Regions from separate parts of the Pseudomonas sp. NPDC087185 genome, predicted to be linked through region 1. Evidence: riboswitches for the same ligand, from Rfam matches in the RefSeq annotation. Region 1 holds a riboswitch; each other region holds the start of a gene.
What was found. Region 1 has a riboswitch for cobalamin ahead of ACIPIJ_RS14055 (TonB-dependent receptor). Riboswitches for the same ligand answer to the same signal wherever they lie in the genome.
Positions count from the first base shown of each region.

Region 2: linked by a shared signal. The riboswitch ahead of cobW (cobalamin biosynthesis protein CobW) and the one ahead of ACIPIJ_RS14055 (TonB-dependent receptor) in region 1 are both predicted to bind cobalamin.
Region 3: linked by a shared signal. The riboswitch ahead of cobO (cob(I)yrinic acid a,c-diamide adenosyltransferase) and the one ahead of ACIPIJ_RS14055 (TonB-dependent receptor) in region 1 are both predicted to bind cobalamin.

Region 1 is NZ_JBIUZK010000003.1:815,309-819,706, reverse strand. It holds gene ACIPIJ_RS14055 (TonB-dependent receptor) at 1-1,927, opposite strand, end outside; cobalamin riboswitch at 2,038-2,244, opposite strand; gene ACIPIJ_RS14050 (ABC transporter ATP-binding protein) at 2,291-3,439, opposite strand; gene ACIPIJ_RS14045 (ABC transporter permease) at 3,459-4,268, opposite strand; gene ACIPIJ_RS14040 (ABC transporter permease) at 4,275-4,398, opposite strand, start outside.
Region 2 is NZ_JBIUZK010000003.1:389,926-394,323, reverse strand. It holds gene ACIPIJ_RS12085 (cobalamin biosynthesis protein) at 1-287, opposite strand, end outside; gene ACIPIJ_RS12080 (CbtA family protein) at 287-997, opposite strand; gene ACIPIJ_RS12075 (CbtB-domain containing protein) at 1,007-1,192, opposite strand; cobalamin riboswitch at 1,291-1,515, opposite strand; cobalamin riboswitch at 1,916-2,124, shown strand; gene cobW (cobalamin biosynthesis protein CobW) at 2,224-3,291, shown strand; gene cobN (cobaltochelatase subunit CobN) at 3,295-4,398, shown strand, end outside.
Region 3 is NZ_JBIUZK010000008.1:221,507-225,904, reverse strand. It holds gene ACIPIJ_RS24885 (LysR family transcriptional regulator) at 1-306, opposite strand, end outside; gene ACIPIJ_RS24880 (tartrate dehydrogenase) at 431-1,489, shown strand; cobalamin riboswitch at 1,574-1,795, shown strand; gene cobO (cob(I)yrinic acid a,c-diamide adenosyltransferase) at 1,916-2,527, shown strand; gene ACIPIJ_RS24870 (cobyrinate a,c-diamide synthase) at 2,524-3,819, shown strand; gene bluB (5,6-dimethylbenzimidazole synthase) at 3,816-4,398, shown strand, end outside.

The DNA of each region.
Region 1 (4,398 bases):
TGGCATAGCGCTCATCCACAAAGCGCGCGCCAATGCCGGCGTCCACTTGCTGGCCGAAGCCTTTGCTCAACCACAGGTTGGCCGTGCGCCGGGGCACGTTGGCCGGGCGGTTGCCGCTGCGGTCGTGCGCCACGCCGGCGACCATTTCGTCGAAGTCGTCATACCGGGCGCGCACCACCGAGGCATTGGCCGCGACCTGCCACTGTCGCGGCAAGGCCAGCGCCAGGGTCGCCTCCAGGCCATCTGAGGTCTGCTGCCCGGCCTGCTGCTTTTCGTGGGTCAGCGGGTCGTCCACCAGCAGCTTGTTCTTGACGATGTGGAAGGCGGCCAGCGTCCACTCCCCGCGCCCGTCCCAGAAGCGCTGTTTGACGCCCAGTTCAGTCTGCTTGGACTCGGTCAGGTCGTAGTTCATCTGCGCCGGGCTGAGGCTGATCAGGTTGTTCACCCCGTCCTCGCTGGTGGAGTACTGGCCGTACAGCGACAGGTTGTCGGTGGCGGCGAACACCAGCCCGGCGCGCCAGTTGCCGCCTTGCAGGCTGCGGTCGCTGCGGGTGCCGTCGGTGAGGTTGTCGCGGTCGATGTGGTGCTGGTCGCGGCGCACGCCGGTCACCAGCGACAGGCGCTCGGTCAGTTGCAGGCGGTTCTCGGCGAACAGGGCGAAGGTGTGGGTGCTGGAGAGGGTTTGCGGGCGCGTCGGCGAATCGCTGTGGAAGTACCCAGGTGTCGGCTGCCACGGGTCGATGTAGTCGCCGCCGACATCGTTGTACGGTGTGTTGCTGTCGACGTTGAAGCGCACCTTGTTGTACTCGGCGCCGAGCACGGTCTTGCTGGCCAGGCCCAACAGCGAGTGGTCGAAGGTGAAGGTCTGGCGGTCGCCGATCTGCTCCTGGTTGTGCTTGATTTCCAGGTAGCTCTGGCGCAGCAGCTGCTCACGGTCGGCGTCCCAGCTGTAGTCTTCGGCATTGCGCCAGTGGCGGCGGCTCTTGATGTAATAGAGCTGGTTGCTGGTACTGAGCTGGTCGTTGATCGTCCAGTCGGTGGTAAAGCGGGTCCATTCGTCGTGGTAGCGTTGCACGTCGTTCTGGATGTTGTAGTTCTTCTTGCGCAGGCTGCTGCGGTAGTGGCCGTCGATCAGCGGCGTGCCGTAGTCGTTGGCAGGCTGGGCATCGCCGCGCTCATGGGCCAGGGTGAAGCTCAGGTCGTGCGTGGCGTCAAAACGCAGCGCGGCGCTGAGGCTCAGGCTGCGCGAGTCGGTGCGGTCGACCCAGCCGTTGCCCGCCTGCTGGTTGAGGGTGAGGCGGTAGCTCAGCCGCTCGCTGAGGCTGCCGCCGCTGTCCAGGCCCAGCTGCTGGCGGTCCCAGGAGCCATAGCCCAAACGCACGTGGTTGCGCAGGTCACCGCTGAAGGGCTTTTTCGGGATCACGTTGACCACAGCGCCCGTGGCCCCTTCGCCATACAGCACCGAAGCCGGGCCCCGGAGCACGTCGATGCGCTCGACCATCCACGGGTCGACCGGGAAGGTCTGGGTGCCGGCACCGGTATACAGGCGTGTGCCGTCGAACAGCGTCATCACCGAACCGTGCCCGGTAAAGCCACGGGCCGAGAGCCCCGTGCCGCCGTCGCCTGGGCTACCGATGAAGGTGATGCCCGGCGAGCGGGTCACGGCGTCCTGCACGGTGAGGTTGTTGCGCTGCTGAATGAGTTCGGCGGTAATGCTGCTGGTGCTGGCCGGCGTTTCCAGGGCGCTGAGGTTCAGCCGTGAGCCGGCCTGGGTCGGCGTGGCCAGGTCGACCGTCTGTTCATCGCGGGTGTCGGTGATGGCCGTGGAAGGCAGCGCCAGGACGGGGCTGCCATGGTCATCGGCCAGGGCTGGCAGGGCGACGGCCAGGCAGGCCGCCAGAGGGGGAAGCTTGAAGAAACGGGACATGTCTTTCCACTGACTGCAGGAATGAATGGATCCCGGTGGAAAACACGCAAAGGCACAACCACGCACGCAGGCGCGCACGCGGATACCGGCCTGCGCCCGCCCACCGCGGGTTGCCAAGTGAAGCTTCAGGCCGGTCTCCGGGCTTGCGAGGGTCATGAGGCCTTCACCTTCCCATGCAGGTGCACAGTGGTGTGTCGAAGGCATCGCTCGCTTACCGTTGCGGGGGCAGCGCCGGACTGGTCGTGGAACACGACGCACCGGCTTCCCGTTTCACCCTGCGCACGGCGGCGCAGGACACCTGAAACTGGCGCGCATCTGACCATTGGTCGGAGCGCGCGTCAATCGTTTACCTGTGGCTGGCGGCTAGTGCGCGCCGGCCGATTTGCTCAGGTCGCTTTGCGCCCACTCGGTGTAGATGCAGGCATCGGCCACCGCCCAGCGCACCTTCACGGTATCGCCCGGTTGCATCGGCATGCCCGCAGCCGACAACGCTTTCACGGTCAGTTCAGTACCGCCTGGGGTCATGACGTGGCAGGTCTGGCTTTCGCCGAGGAACAGCACTTCGCCGACCTTGGCAATGACCTCGTTCCAGCCTGTGGGCAACGGTTCGCGCGCCGCCTGTTCGGTGGTCAGCGCCAAGGCCTTTTCCGGGCGCACCATGATCAGTGCATCCTGACCGGCAGCCAGGCCAGGCGTCAGGCGGATGGCGACCGGCTGGCCCTCGAAGCTGCCCGCGCCTTGGCTGCTGGCCTTGATATGCAGGAAGTTCGAGTTGCCCAGGAACGAGGCCACGAACGCATTCGGCGGGTTCTGGTACAGGTCATAGCCGGTGCCCAGGCCGACGATCTTGCCGTGGCTGAAGATGGCGATGCGCTGGGACAGGCGCATGGCTTCTTCCTGGTCGTGGGTCACGTAGACGATGGTGATGCCCAGGCGCCGATGCAGCTGGCGCAGTTCGTCCTGCAGGTCTTCGCGCAGTTTTTTGTCCAGCGCGCCGAGCGGCTCATCCATCAGCAGGATGCGCGGTTCGTACACCAGCGCGCGGGCAATGGCCACGCGCTGCTGCTGGCCGCCGGACATCTGCGAGGGCTTGCGGTGGGCGAACGGCTCCAACTGCACCAGCTTGAGCATGGCGTCGACACGCTTGTTGGTCTCGGCGGCGCTGAGCTTGCGGATGGCCAGCGGGAAGGCGATGTTGTCGCGCACGTTCAGGTGCGGGAACAGCGAGTAGCGCTGGAACACCATGCCGATGTCACGCTTGTGCGGCGGGACGTTCACCAGCGACTGGCCCTCGACCAGGATCTCGCCGCTGCTTGGCGTTTCAAAGCCGGCCAGCATCGACAGCGTGGTGGACTTGCCCGAGCCGCTGGAACCGAGGAAGGTGAGGAACTCGCCGTCCTGGATCTCCAGGTCGAGGTTGTCCACCGCGGTGAAGTCGCCGTAATGCTTGTTCAGGCCGCGCAGGCTGACCAGTGTCTGGTTGTGCGCGTTGTCTTTGATCACTGCACTCATTGTTGTTCTCTCCGCGCACTCAGGCGTTGACTTCGGTGCGCCGGCGCAAGGCGGCGGCAATAACCATGACCAACAGCGACAGGCCGATCAGCAGCGTCGAGGCGACGGCGATCACCGGGCTCAGGTCTTGGCGCAGGGTGGTCCACATTTTTACGGGCAAGGTCTGCAGGTCGGGGCTGGCCATCATCACGCTCAGCACCACCTCATCCCACGACACCAGGAAGGCGAACAGGCCGCCGGCGATCATGCCTGGACGAATGGCCGGGAAGGTCACCTTGAAGATCGCCTGCAGGCGCGAGGCACCGCAGATCACCGCAGCATCTTCGATCGACTGGTCGAACAGCTTCAGCGAGTTGATGATCGAGATGATGGTGAAGGGCAGGGCGACGATCACATGGCTGACCACGAAGGCGAACAGCGTGCCGGTGTAGCCCAGTTTGAGAAACAGCGCGTACACCGCCACGGCGATGATCACCAATGGCACGATCATCGGCATGGTGAACAGCCCGTAGAGCATCTCGCGGCCGGGGAAGCGGCCGCGTACCAGCGCGAATGCGGTGGGCAGGCCCAGCAGCACGGCGGCGAGGGTGGTCAGCACGGCCACCTTGAGGCTGGCCAGGGCCGCGTCCATCCACTCCGGGTTGGCAAAGAATTGCACGTACCACTTGAAGGTCCAGCCCGGCGGCGGGAACACCAGCCACTGCGAAGAGCCGAACGACAGCAGGATGATGAACACCACCGGCAGCAGCAGGAAGGCTGCTATGACCCCGGTGGTCAGGTACAGGCCCGTGCGCAGCGGGCGCCCCATGGCATTGGGAGACAGAAGCATGGCGGTTTACCTCGCGTTGCCGACCGGGGATTCCGGCTGCAGCTTCAGGTACAGGTAGAAGAGCACCAGGGTGATCACCACCAGCAGTGCGGCGGCGGCGCTGGCCAGGCCCCAGTTGAGGAACGACTGC
Region 2 (4,398 bases), 430 kb from region 1:
CCGCTGTGGGCGAAGGCTTGCGCAGAACGGTGGCTGAGCAGGGGCTCGAAGGCCTGCAGCTGGCTGGCCTCGAACACCACCAGCGACAAGTTGTAACGTTTGGCAAGTTGTTGAAGGCCTGGCTCGTCAGCTTTCAAGGCGATGCTAGCGATGCCCTGCAGCGCAGTCAGTGCTAGGCCATGCCGGTCCAGCGCCTGGCGCAGCAGCGCGTCGAGCACTTCCACCGGGCAGCCCCGGCGGCAACCGAAGCCGGCGTACAGCGCCAGCTGCAGCTTTTTGCTGGTCATCAAGCCTGGCTGGAACGGCGATACAGCCAGGCGCTGAGCAGGCCCAATGCCACCCAGAAGGCGGCGTTGGTTGCCCACGAAGCGACCTTGAACTGGGTTTCCAGGGCTTCGGGGGCCAGGCTTTGATGAACGTCGGGTTGCGGTGCACCGATCACGTGGGGCACCACCAGCAAAACCATGCCGAGTGCCTTGAACAGCCAGTGCCGCGCGAACACCACCAGGGCCAGGCCCACTGCAGTGGCAGCAGCGGTACCGATCCACCAGTTCTGGCGCTGGCCGAGGTCTGCGGCGGCGGTGCCCGGTAGCTCAGGCGGCAAGCCCAGGGTGGGCGCCAGGCAGAACACGGCGAACCCGGCCAGGCCCCACAGCGCACCAGTGGCGACGCGGTTGGGCTCACGCAGGCTGTACAGCGCGGCGAGGATTAGGGCGAAACCGACCGCTACCACCAGGTTGCCCCCGGTGGTCGACAGGATGCGCTGCCAGCCGTCTTCCGGCGACCAGGCCTCGTCGCTGTGCTCATGGCCGGCCGCATGTTCATGGGCAACAGCCGCTTCGCCGTCATGGTTGTGGTGCTCGGCGGCAGGGGCGGCCGACTCATAGGTTTCCGCCTGCAGGATCAGCGGGGCGACCCAGAAGCTCTGCAGCAGGGTCAGCAGCAGGGCTGCGAGCAGGCCGCTGAACCCGGCGGTGCGGGCAATACGCTTGATCATCGGGCGGTCTCAGTGGCAGGGGAAGGCGGCGCTGTGGCGGGTGTCGTGGGCGGCGTTGTGCACGGCCTCGATGTGCGAGAAGCCGGCGAAGTAGATCAGGCACAGGCCCAGCAGGCTGGCACCGGCGGCGATTACCACGCGCTGGCTGAGGGTGACGGGGGTGCTGATGCTGTGTTTGGCGCTGGTGATGGGCATGACGCATTCCTCTGCTTTGCTTTTATAGGGGCATAGGCGAGCGCGACAGCCCCGGGCTTGGATGGCCCAGGGGAATGCGACAGCGCCCGCCCACCGCGGGGTGTTCATGAACGTCAGGCCGGTCTCCGGGCTTGCGAGGAGGAGCAGGGCTCCTGGTAAAGCGTCACCTTCCCATGCCGTACTGCGTGGCACAGTGGTCTCGACGCTTCACTCGCTTACCGTTGCGGGGGCAGCACCGGAGTTGTCGGGCCCTTATCGGGGGCCTGCGACGCACCGGTTTCCCGTTTCACCCCCTTGGGGGCACCTGAACGCAGGGTGTAAGGAGAGCACGGGGCAATGTTTCCGTCAATCGCAGCGCGTGTTGCAGGTTTGCTCTTGCTCTTGCTTCTAAGTGCGCGGTAGTTCAGGCGATGCAGATTGCGACTTCAGGAGGCCGGAGCGCAGCGTAGGGGCCGGATGATGGGAGCGGGCCCACCCAAAAAGGCTGGCTCCTGTCATCCGGCCCCTGCGCTGCGCTTCGGGGTTCCCTCGCTCCGGCCTTGCTCCCGGGAGGACCGCGCTCGCAAGACCTGCGCTCGGCCTCCTGAAGTCGCATTCGGTGGCGCCTGAACTACCGCGCGCTTAAAAGCAAAAGCAAAAGCAAAAGCAAAAGCGAAAAGCAGTTTGCGTTGGGATTTGTGGGGGGTGGCTCGCGGCAACTGTTGACCATCCCCCACCCCCCGCGTAGCCTTGCCGCTTCGAGGTTCTTCGGCCAGGCCGAAGCTAAGACGGGAACGCGGTACAAGCCGCGGCTGCCCCCGCAACTGTAAGCACCGAAACGGATCGACACAGCCACTGCGCCTCGGCGCGGGAAGGCGTCATCCCGCCATCTCCGTTCGATCGGGGCCGGAACGGTGCAAGCCAGGAGACCTGCCTCGCAACGTTTTCGACTTTCAACCGGGCGGGGTGATCCGGTGGCGAACGAGCCCGGCCGGTCTGGCCCGCGGCTTTCGTCCCGCATGCCCGCGCCATCCTGCCAAGGGCAACGCGACATGAAAACACTGGCCAAGCTCCCCGTCACCATCGTCACCGGCTTCCTCGGCTCGGGCAAGACCACCTTGCTCCGGCACATGCTCGACAACGCCCAGGGCCGCCGCATCGCGGTAATCGTCAACGAGTTTGGCGAGCTCGGCATCGACGGCGAAATCCTCAAGCAGTGCAGCATCGGCTGCACCGAGGAAGAGGCCAGCGGCCGCGTCTACGAACTGGCGAACGGCTGCCTGTGCTGCACCGTGCAGGAAGAATTCTTCCCGGTGATGCGTGAGCTGGTGGCGCGCCGCGGCGACCTCGACCACATCCTCATCGAAACCAGCGGCCTGGCCCTGCCCAAGCCCCTGGTGCAAGCCTTCCAGTGGCCGGAAATCCGTAACGCCTGCACCGTCGACGCAGTGATCACCGTGGTCGACAGCCCGGCCGTGGCCGCCGGCACCTTCGCCGCCTACCCGGACCAGGTCGACGCCCAGCGCAAGCTCGACCCCAACTTGGACCACGAATCGCCGCTGCACGAACTGTTCGCCGACCAGTTGGCCAGTGCCGACCTGGTGGTGCTGAACAAAGCTGACCTGATCGACGCCGAAGGCTTGGCCAAGGTCCGCGCCGAAGTCGCCGAAGAATTGCCGCCTGCGGTCAAGGTGATCGAAGCCAGCAGCGGCCGCCTGCCGCTGGACGTGCTGCTGGGTGTGGGCGCGCAATCCGAAGCACACATCGATGGCCGCCGTACGCACCACGATTCGCACCATGACGGCGACGACCATGACGACCACGATCATGACGCCTTCGACTCCATTTCCATCGACCTGCCCGAAGCCGATGAAGCCCTGCTGCTCGACGCGCTGACTCAGCTGGTGGTGGAATTCGGCATCCTGCGCGCCAAGGGCTTCGCGGCGATTCCTGGCAAACCGATGCGCCTGCTGGTACAAGGCGTGGGCACCCGTTTTGACAAGCACTTCGACCGCGCCTGGCGCGCCGACGAGCCGCGCATCACCCGCCTGGTGCTGATTGGCCAGGACCTCGATGCCGCGCAATTGGAAGCGCGCCTGCGCCAAGCCCTGGGCGCCTGACCCATGCACCTGCTGCGGACCCAGCCCGGCGGCTTCGTGCCGGACGACAGCATTGCCGACCTCGGCCAGACGTCCGCCGAACTGGTGATCCTCTGCAGCGGCGACTCGCACCTGGCCTTGCTCGCCGAAACCGCCGAGCAACTGCCGGATGACTTCCCCAGCTTGCGCCTGGCCAACCCCATGCAGGTGCAGAACCACGCTTCGGTCGATTTGTATGTCGATGAGGTGTTGCGCCATGCCAAGGTCATTTTGGTGTCGTTGCACGGCGGCGTCGGCTATTGGCGGTATGGTGTCGAGCAGCTGGTCGAACTGTCCTCGCGCGGTGTCCAGCTGATACTGGTGCCGGGCGACGACCGCCCGGACCCGGAGCTGACCGGCCTTGGCACGGTCACTGGCGAGTCGGCCGAGCGCCTTTGGCACTACCTGCGCCAAGGCGGCAAGGCCAATGCCGTCAACCTGTTCAAGTGCCTGGCCAACCAGTGGCTGGGCTGTGATTACACCTGGGATGCGCCGCAGCCGTTGCCACGCACCTCGGTCTATCACCCGAGCAAACCGGCAGCGGTCCTTGAAGATTGGTACGGCCAGTGGCTCCCGGAGCACCCGGTGGCGCCGCTGCTGTTCTACCGCTCGCACCTGCAGGCCGCCAATACGGCCTTCATCGACGTATTCTGCGAACGCCTGCTGGCAGCCGGCCTCAACCCGCTGCCGATTGCCGTCGCCAGCCTCAAGGAAAGTGCCTGCCTGGAACAGGTGGAAGCCTGGCTGGACGAAGTCGGCGCCGACGTATTGATCAACACCACAGGCTTCGCCTTGTCCAGCCCGGAGCGCCCCAACCTGCGGCCGTTTCGACGTGATATCCCGGTGCTGCAGGCGATCTGCGCGCAGGACAACCAACCCGGCTGGGAAGCCAGCGAGCAGGGCCTTGGCGCCCGCGACCTGGCCATGCACATTGCCTTGCCTGAACTGGACGGGCGCATCATCACCCGCCCGGTGAGTTTCAAGGACATGGCCTGGCGCAGCGAGCGCAGCCAGTCAGACGTAGTCTGCTACCGCGCCCACCCCGAACGCATGGATTTCGTCGCCGAACTGGCAAGGCGCTGGGTGGAG
Region 3 (4,398 bases), on a different contig from region 1:
AAAGCCCAGCGAGGCGTTCACCCGGATCAGGCCTTTGGGCTCGGCGCGGTGGCGGCCGATCAGTTGTTCCACTTCGTCGACCTGCGCGAGGATGCGCGCCGCATGAGCAAAATACAGCTCACCCTCTGCGGTCAGGCTCATGGAGCGGGTGGTGCGATTGACCAGCCGTACGCCCAGGCGTGCCTCCAGCGCCGCCAGGCGCTTGCTCACCGCCGGTGGTGTTACGCCCAGCTCGCGTGCCGTGGCGGCCAGGCTGCCTTGCTTGGCCAGCAGGTGGAAGAAGCCCAGGTCCTGTGTCGGATTCATCATTAACCCATGGTTACTTAAGAGGTGATCCAGGGTTAACTGCTGCCCTGTGTTCACTACATATACTCGGCTCATCCCCGCCAGCACAAGTTCGGCGGGCCACAATAAGCAGGGGAGTCGAGGCATGAACAACTACAAGATCGCGGCAATTCCAGGTGATGGCATTGGCGTAGAAGTGATCGCCGCAGGTGTGGAGGTGCTGCAGGCACTGGCTGCCAAGCGCGGCAGCTTCGGCATCGATTTCGAGCATTTCGACTGGGGCTCGGAGCGTTACTTGCGCGAAGGCCAATACATCCCTGCCGGTGGCCTGGAGAAACTCAAGACCTTCGATGCCATCTTCTTTGGCGCGGTGGGCAGCCAGGAGGTGCCGGACCATGTGTCGCTGTGGGGCCTGCGCCTGCCGATCTGCCAGGGCTTCGATCAGTTCGCCAACGTGCGCCCGGCCCGTGTGCTGCCGGGGGTGACCAGCCCATTGGCCAAGGGTAAGGCGATCGACTGGGTGATCGTGCGCGAGAACTCCGAAGGCGAATATTCCGGCAGTGGCGGCCGTGTTCACCAGGGCTTGCCGATCGAAGTGGCCACCGAGGTTTCGACGTTCACCCGCGTCGGCGTCGAGCGCATCCATCGCTTTGCGTTCGACCTGGCCCGCACACGGCCGGCCAAGCACCTGACCCTGGTGACCAAGTCCAACGCCCAGCGCCATGGCATGGTGCTGTGGGACGAGGTATTCGAGGACGTGGCCAAGGACTACCCGGATGTACGCACCACCCGCGAACTGGTGGATGCGGTGACCACCACCATGGTACTCAAGCCCGAGCAGTTGGATGTGGTAGTGGCCACCAACCTGCATGCCGACATCTTGTCGGACCTGGCTGCCGCGTTGTCCGGCAGCCTGGGCATCGCGCCCACCGCCAACCTCAACCCCGGCCGCGACTTCCCGTCGATGTTCGAGCCGATCCACGGTTCGGCCTTCGACATCACCGGCAAGGGTGTGGCCAACCCCATTGCCACCTTCTGGACCGCGGTGATGATGCTCGAGCACCTGGGGGAGGAGGCTGCCGCTCGCGAACTGATGGCGGCGATCGAGGCGGTGACCGAGAGTGGCGTGCACACGCCTGACCTGGGGGGCAAGGCGACCACCCGTGAAGTGACCGATGCGGTGCTGGCGCTGATTCGTCGCTAAGCGTGATGGCCCATCGTCGGTACACCGACGATGGGCTCCGTGAAATCGCCCCCGTTCGATTGACGCTCCCCATTCAACCCTCTAACCTTCGCGCGTGTTTCAGGTGCCCTGCCAGCCTCGACTGGGCAGGGTGAAACTGGGAAGCCGGTGGGCGCCAGCATGGCGCGAGTCCGGCGCTGCCCCCGCAACGGTAGGTGAGTAAAAAGCCGCGCACGGCCACTGGATGCCCGCATCCGGGAAGGCGCGCAGGCCCGGGCCGACGCCCGCTCACAAGCCCGGAGACCGGCCTGTCACTGCCAACGGCATCACGGAGGGTGATGCGCGGTGCACCGTGGCGTCTGGCCATGGCTCCTGCGCGCTCTCCGCTTGCCTGTCTATCGACCTGTCGCCGCTGCTTCGCGTGGCGCCAGCCTGCGGAGTACCCCCATGAGCGAACCCACCGAACGCGACGAACGCCACCTGGCGCGCATGCAGCGCAAGAAGGCGGTCATCGACGAACGTATCGCCAATTCCCCCAACGAATGCGGCCTGCTGCTGGTGCTCACCGGCAACGGCAAGGGCAAGAGCAGCTCGGCATTCGGCATGCTCGCCCGCGCCTTGGGGCATGGCATGCAATGCGGCGTGGTGCAGTTCATCAAGGGCCGCAACAGCACCGGCGAAGAGCTGTTCTTCCGTCGCTTCCCCGAGCAGGTGCGTTACCACGTGATGGGCGAGGGCTTTACTTGGGAAACCCAGGACCGCCAGCGCGACATTGCCGCTGCCGAAGCGGCCTGGCACGTTTCGCGCCAGCTGCTGCAGGACCCGAGCGTGCAGTTCGTGGTGCTCGATGAGCTGAACATCGCCCTCAAGCACGGCTACCTCGACCTCGACCAGGTGCTTTCCGACATCCAGGCGCGGCCACCGATGCAGCATGTGATCGTCACTGGCCGCGCGGCCAAGCCCGAAATGATCGAGCTGGCCGACACCGTCACCGAGATGGGCATGCTCAAGCATGCGTTCCAGGCGGGCATCCGCGCGCAGAAGGGCGTCGAACTGTGAGCCACACGCGACATTGCCCGGCCGTATTGATCGCGGCCCCGGCGTCTGGCCAGGGCAAGACCACCGTGACTGCGGCCCTGGCCCGGCTGCACCGCAACCTCGGGCGCAAGGTCCGGGTGTTCAAGTGCGGGCCTGATTTTCTCGACCCGATGATCCTCGAGCGCGCCAGCGGTGCGCCGGTGTACCAGCTCGACCTGTGGATGATTGGTGCGGAGGAAAGCCGTCGACTGCTGTGGGACGCGGCAGGCGAGGCCGACCTGATCCTGATCGAAGGGGTCATGGGGCTGTTCGACGGCACGCCGTCGAGCGCCGACCTGGCGCGCCACTTCGGCGTGCCGGTGCTGGCAGTGATCGATGGCACGGCCATGGCCCAGACCTTCGGCGCCCTGGCCTTGGGCCTTGCGCGCTACCAGGCCGACCTGCCGTTTGCCGGCGTACTGGCCAACCGGGTCGGCAGCCTGCGCCATGCGCAACTGCTCGAAGGCAGTTTGACCGAAGGCTTGCGCTGGTATGGCGGCCTGTCGCGCGAGCGCGGCATCGAGCTGCCCAGCCGCCACCTGGGGCTGGTGCAGGCCAGCGAGCTGAATGACCTGGATGCTCGCCTGGACGCTGCCGCCGAAGCACTGGGCAGCAGCTGCGACGCCGCGCCGCCGCCGCCGGTGGCGTTCGCCGAGCCTGAGCCGCAGCCGAGCGCCGCGTCGCTGGCCGGTGTGCGCATCGGCGTGGCCAAGGACGAAGCGTTTGCCTTCACCTACGGCGCCAACCTCGACCTGCTGCGCAACCTGGGCGCACAACTGGCATTCTTCTCGCCGCTGCACGACCGTGAACTGCCGGCCGTCGATAGCCTGTACCTGCCGGGTGGCTACCCCGAGCTGCATCACCATGCGCTGGCCGCCAACGCGACGATGTGTGAGGCCATCCGTGCCCACCACGGCGCTGGCAAACCGCTGCTGGCCGAATGCGGCGGCATGCTTTATCTGCTCGATGCCCTGACCGACGTTGCCGGTGAACGAGCGGCGCTGGTCGGCCTGCTACCGGGCGAAGCGACCCTGCAAAAACGCCTGGCGGCCCTGGCCTTGCAAGCTGTGGAACTGCCGGAAGGTACTTTGCGCGGGCACACCTACCACCATTCGCTGACCAGCACCGAACTGGAACCGATCGCCCGTGGCCTGAGCCCCAACGGTGGGCGCGGCAACGAGGCGGTCTATCGCCTGGGCCGGCTCACCGCGTCCTACGTGCACTTCTATTTCCCGTCCAACCCAGAGGCGGCGGCGGCGCTGTTGCGACCATGAGCGAACACGCTTTCAGTGAGGCCGAGCGTGCCGCCGTCTACCGCGCCATCGGCGAGCGCCGTGACATGCGCCACTTTGCCGGCGGCACGGTCGCCCCTGACGTGCTCGGCCGCCTGCTCGGCGCCGCACATCAGGCACCCAGCGTGGGCCTGATGCAGCCGTGGCGCTTCATTCGCATCCGCCAGGGCGACCTGCGCGCGCGCATCCAGGCGCTGGTGGAACAAGAGCGGGTGCGCACGGCCGACGCCTTGGGTGAGCGCACCGACGAATTCATGAAGCTCAAGGTCGAAGGCATCAACGACTGCGCCGAATTGTGGGTAGCCGCCTTGATGGACAACCGCGAACCGCACATTTTCGGCCGCCGCACCCTGCCGGAAATGGACCTCGCCTCGCTGGCCTGCGCCATTCAGAACCTGTGGCTGGCGGCCCGTGCCGAAGGCTTGGGGATGGGCTGGGTCTCGTTGTTCGACCCACAGGCACTGGCCGAGCTGCTGGGTATGCCTGCCGGGGCCAAGCCGGTCGCTGTACTGTGCCTTGGCCCTGTTACCGAATTTTATCCGGCACCGATGCTGGTGCTGG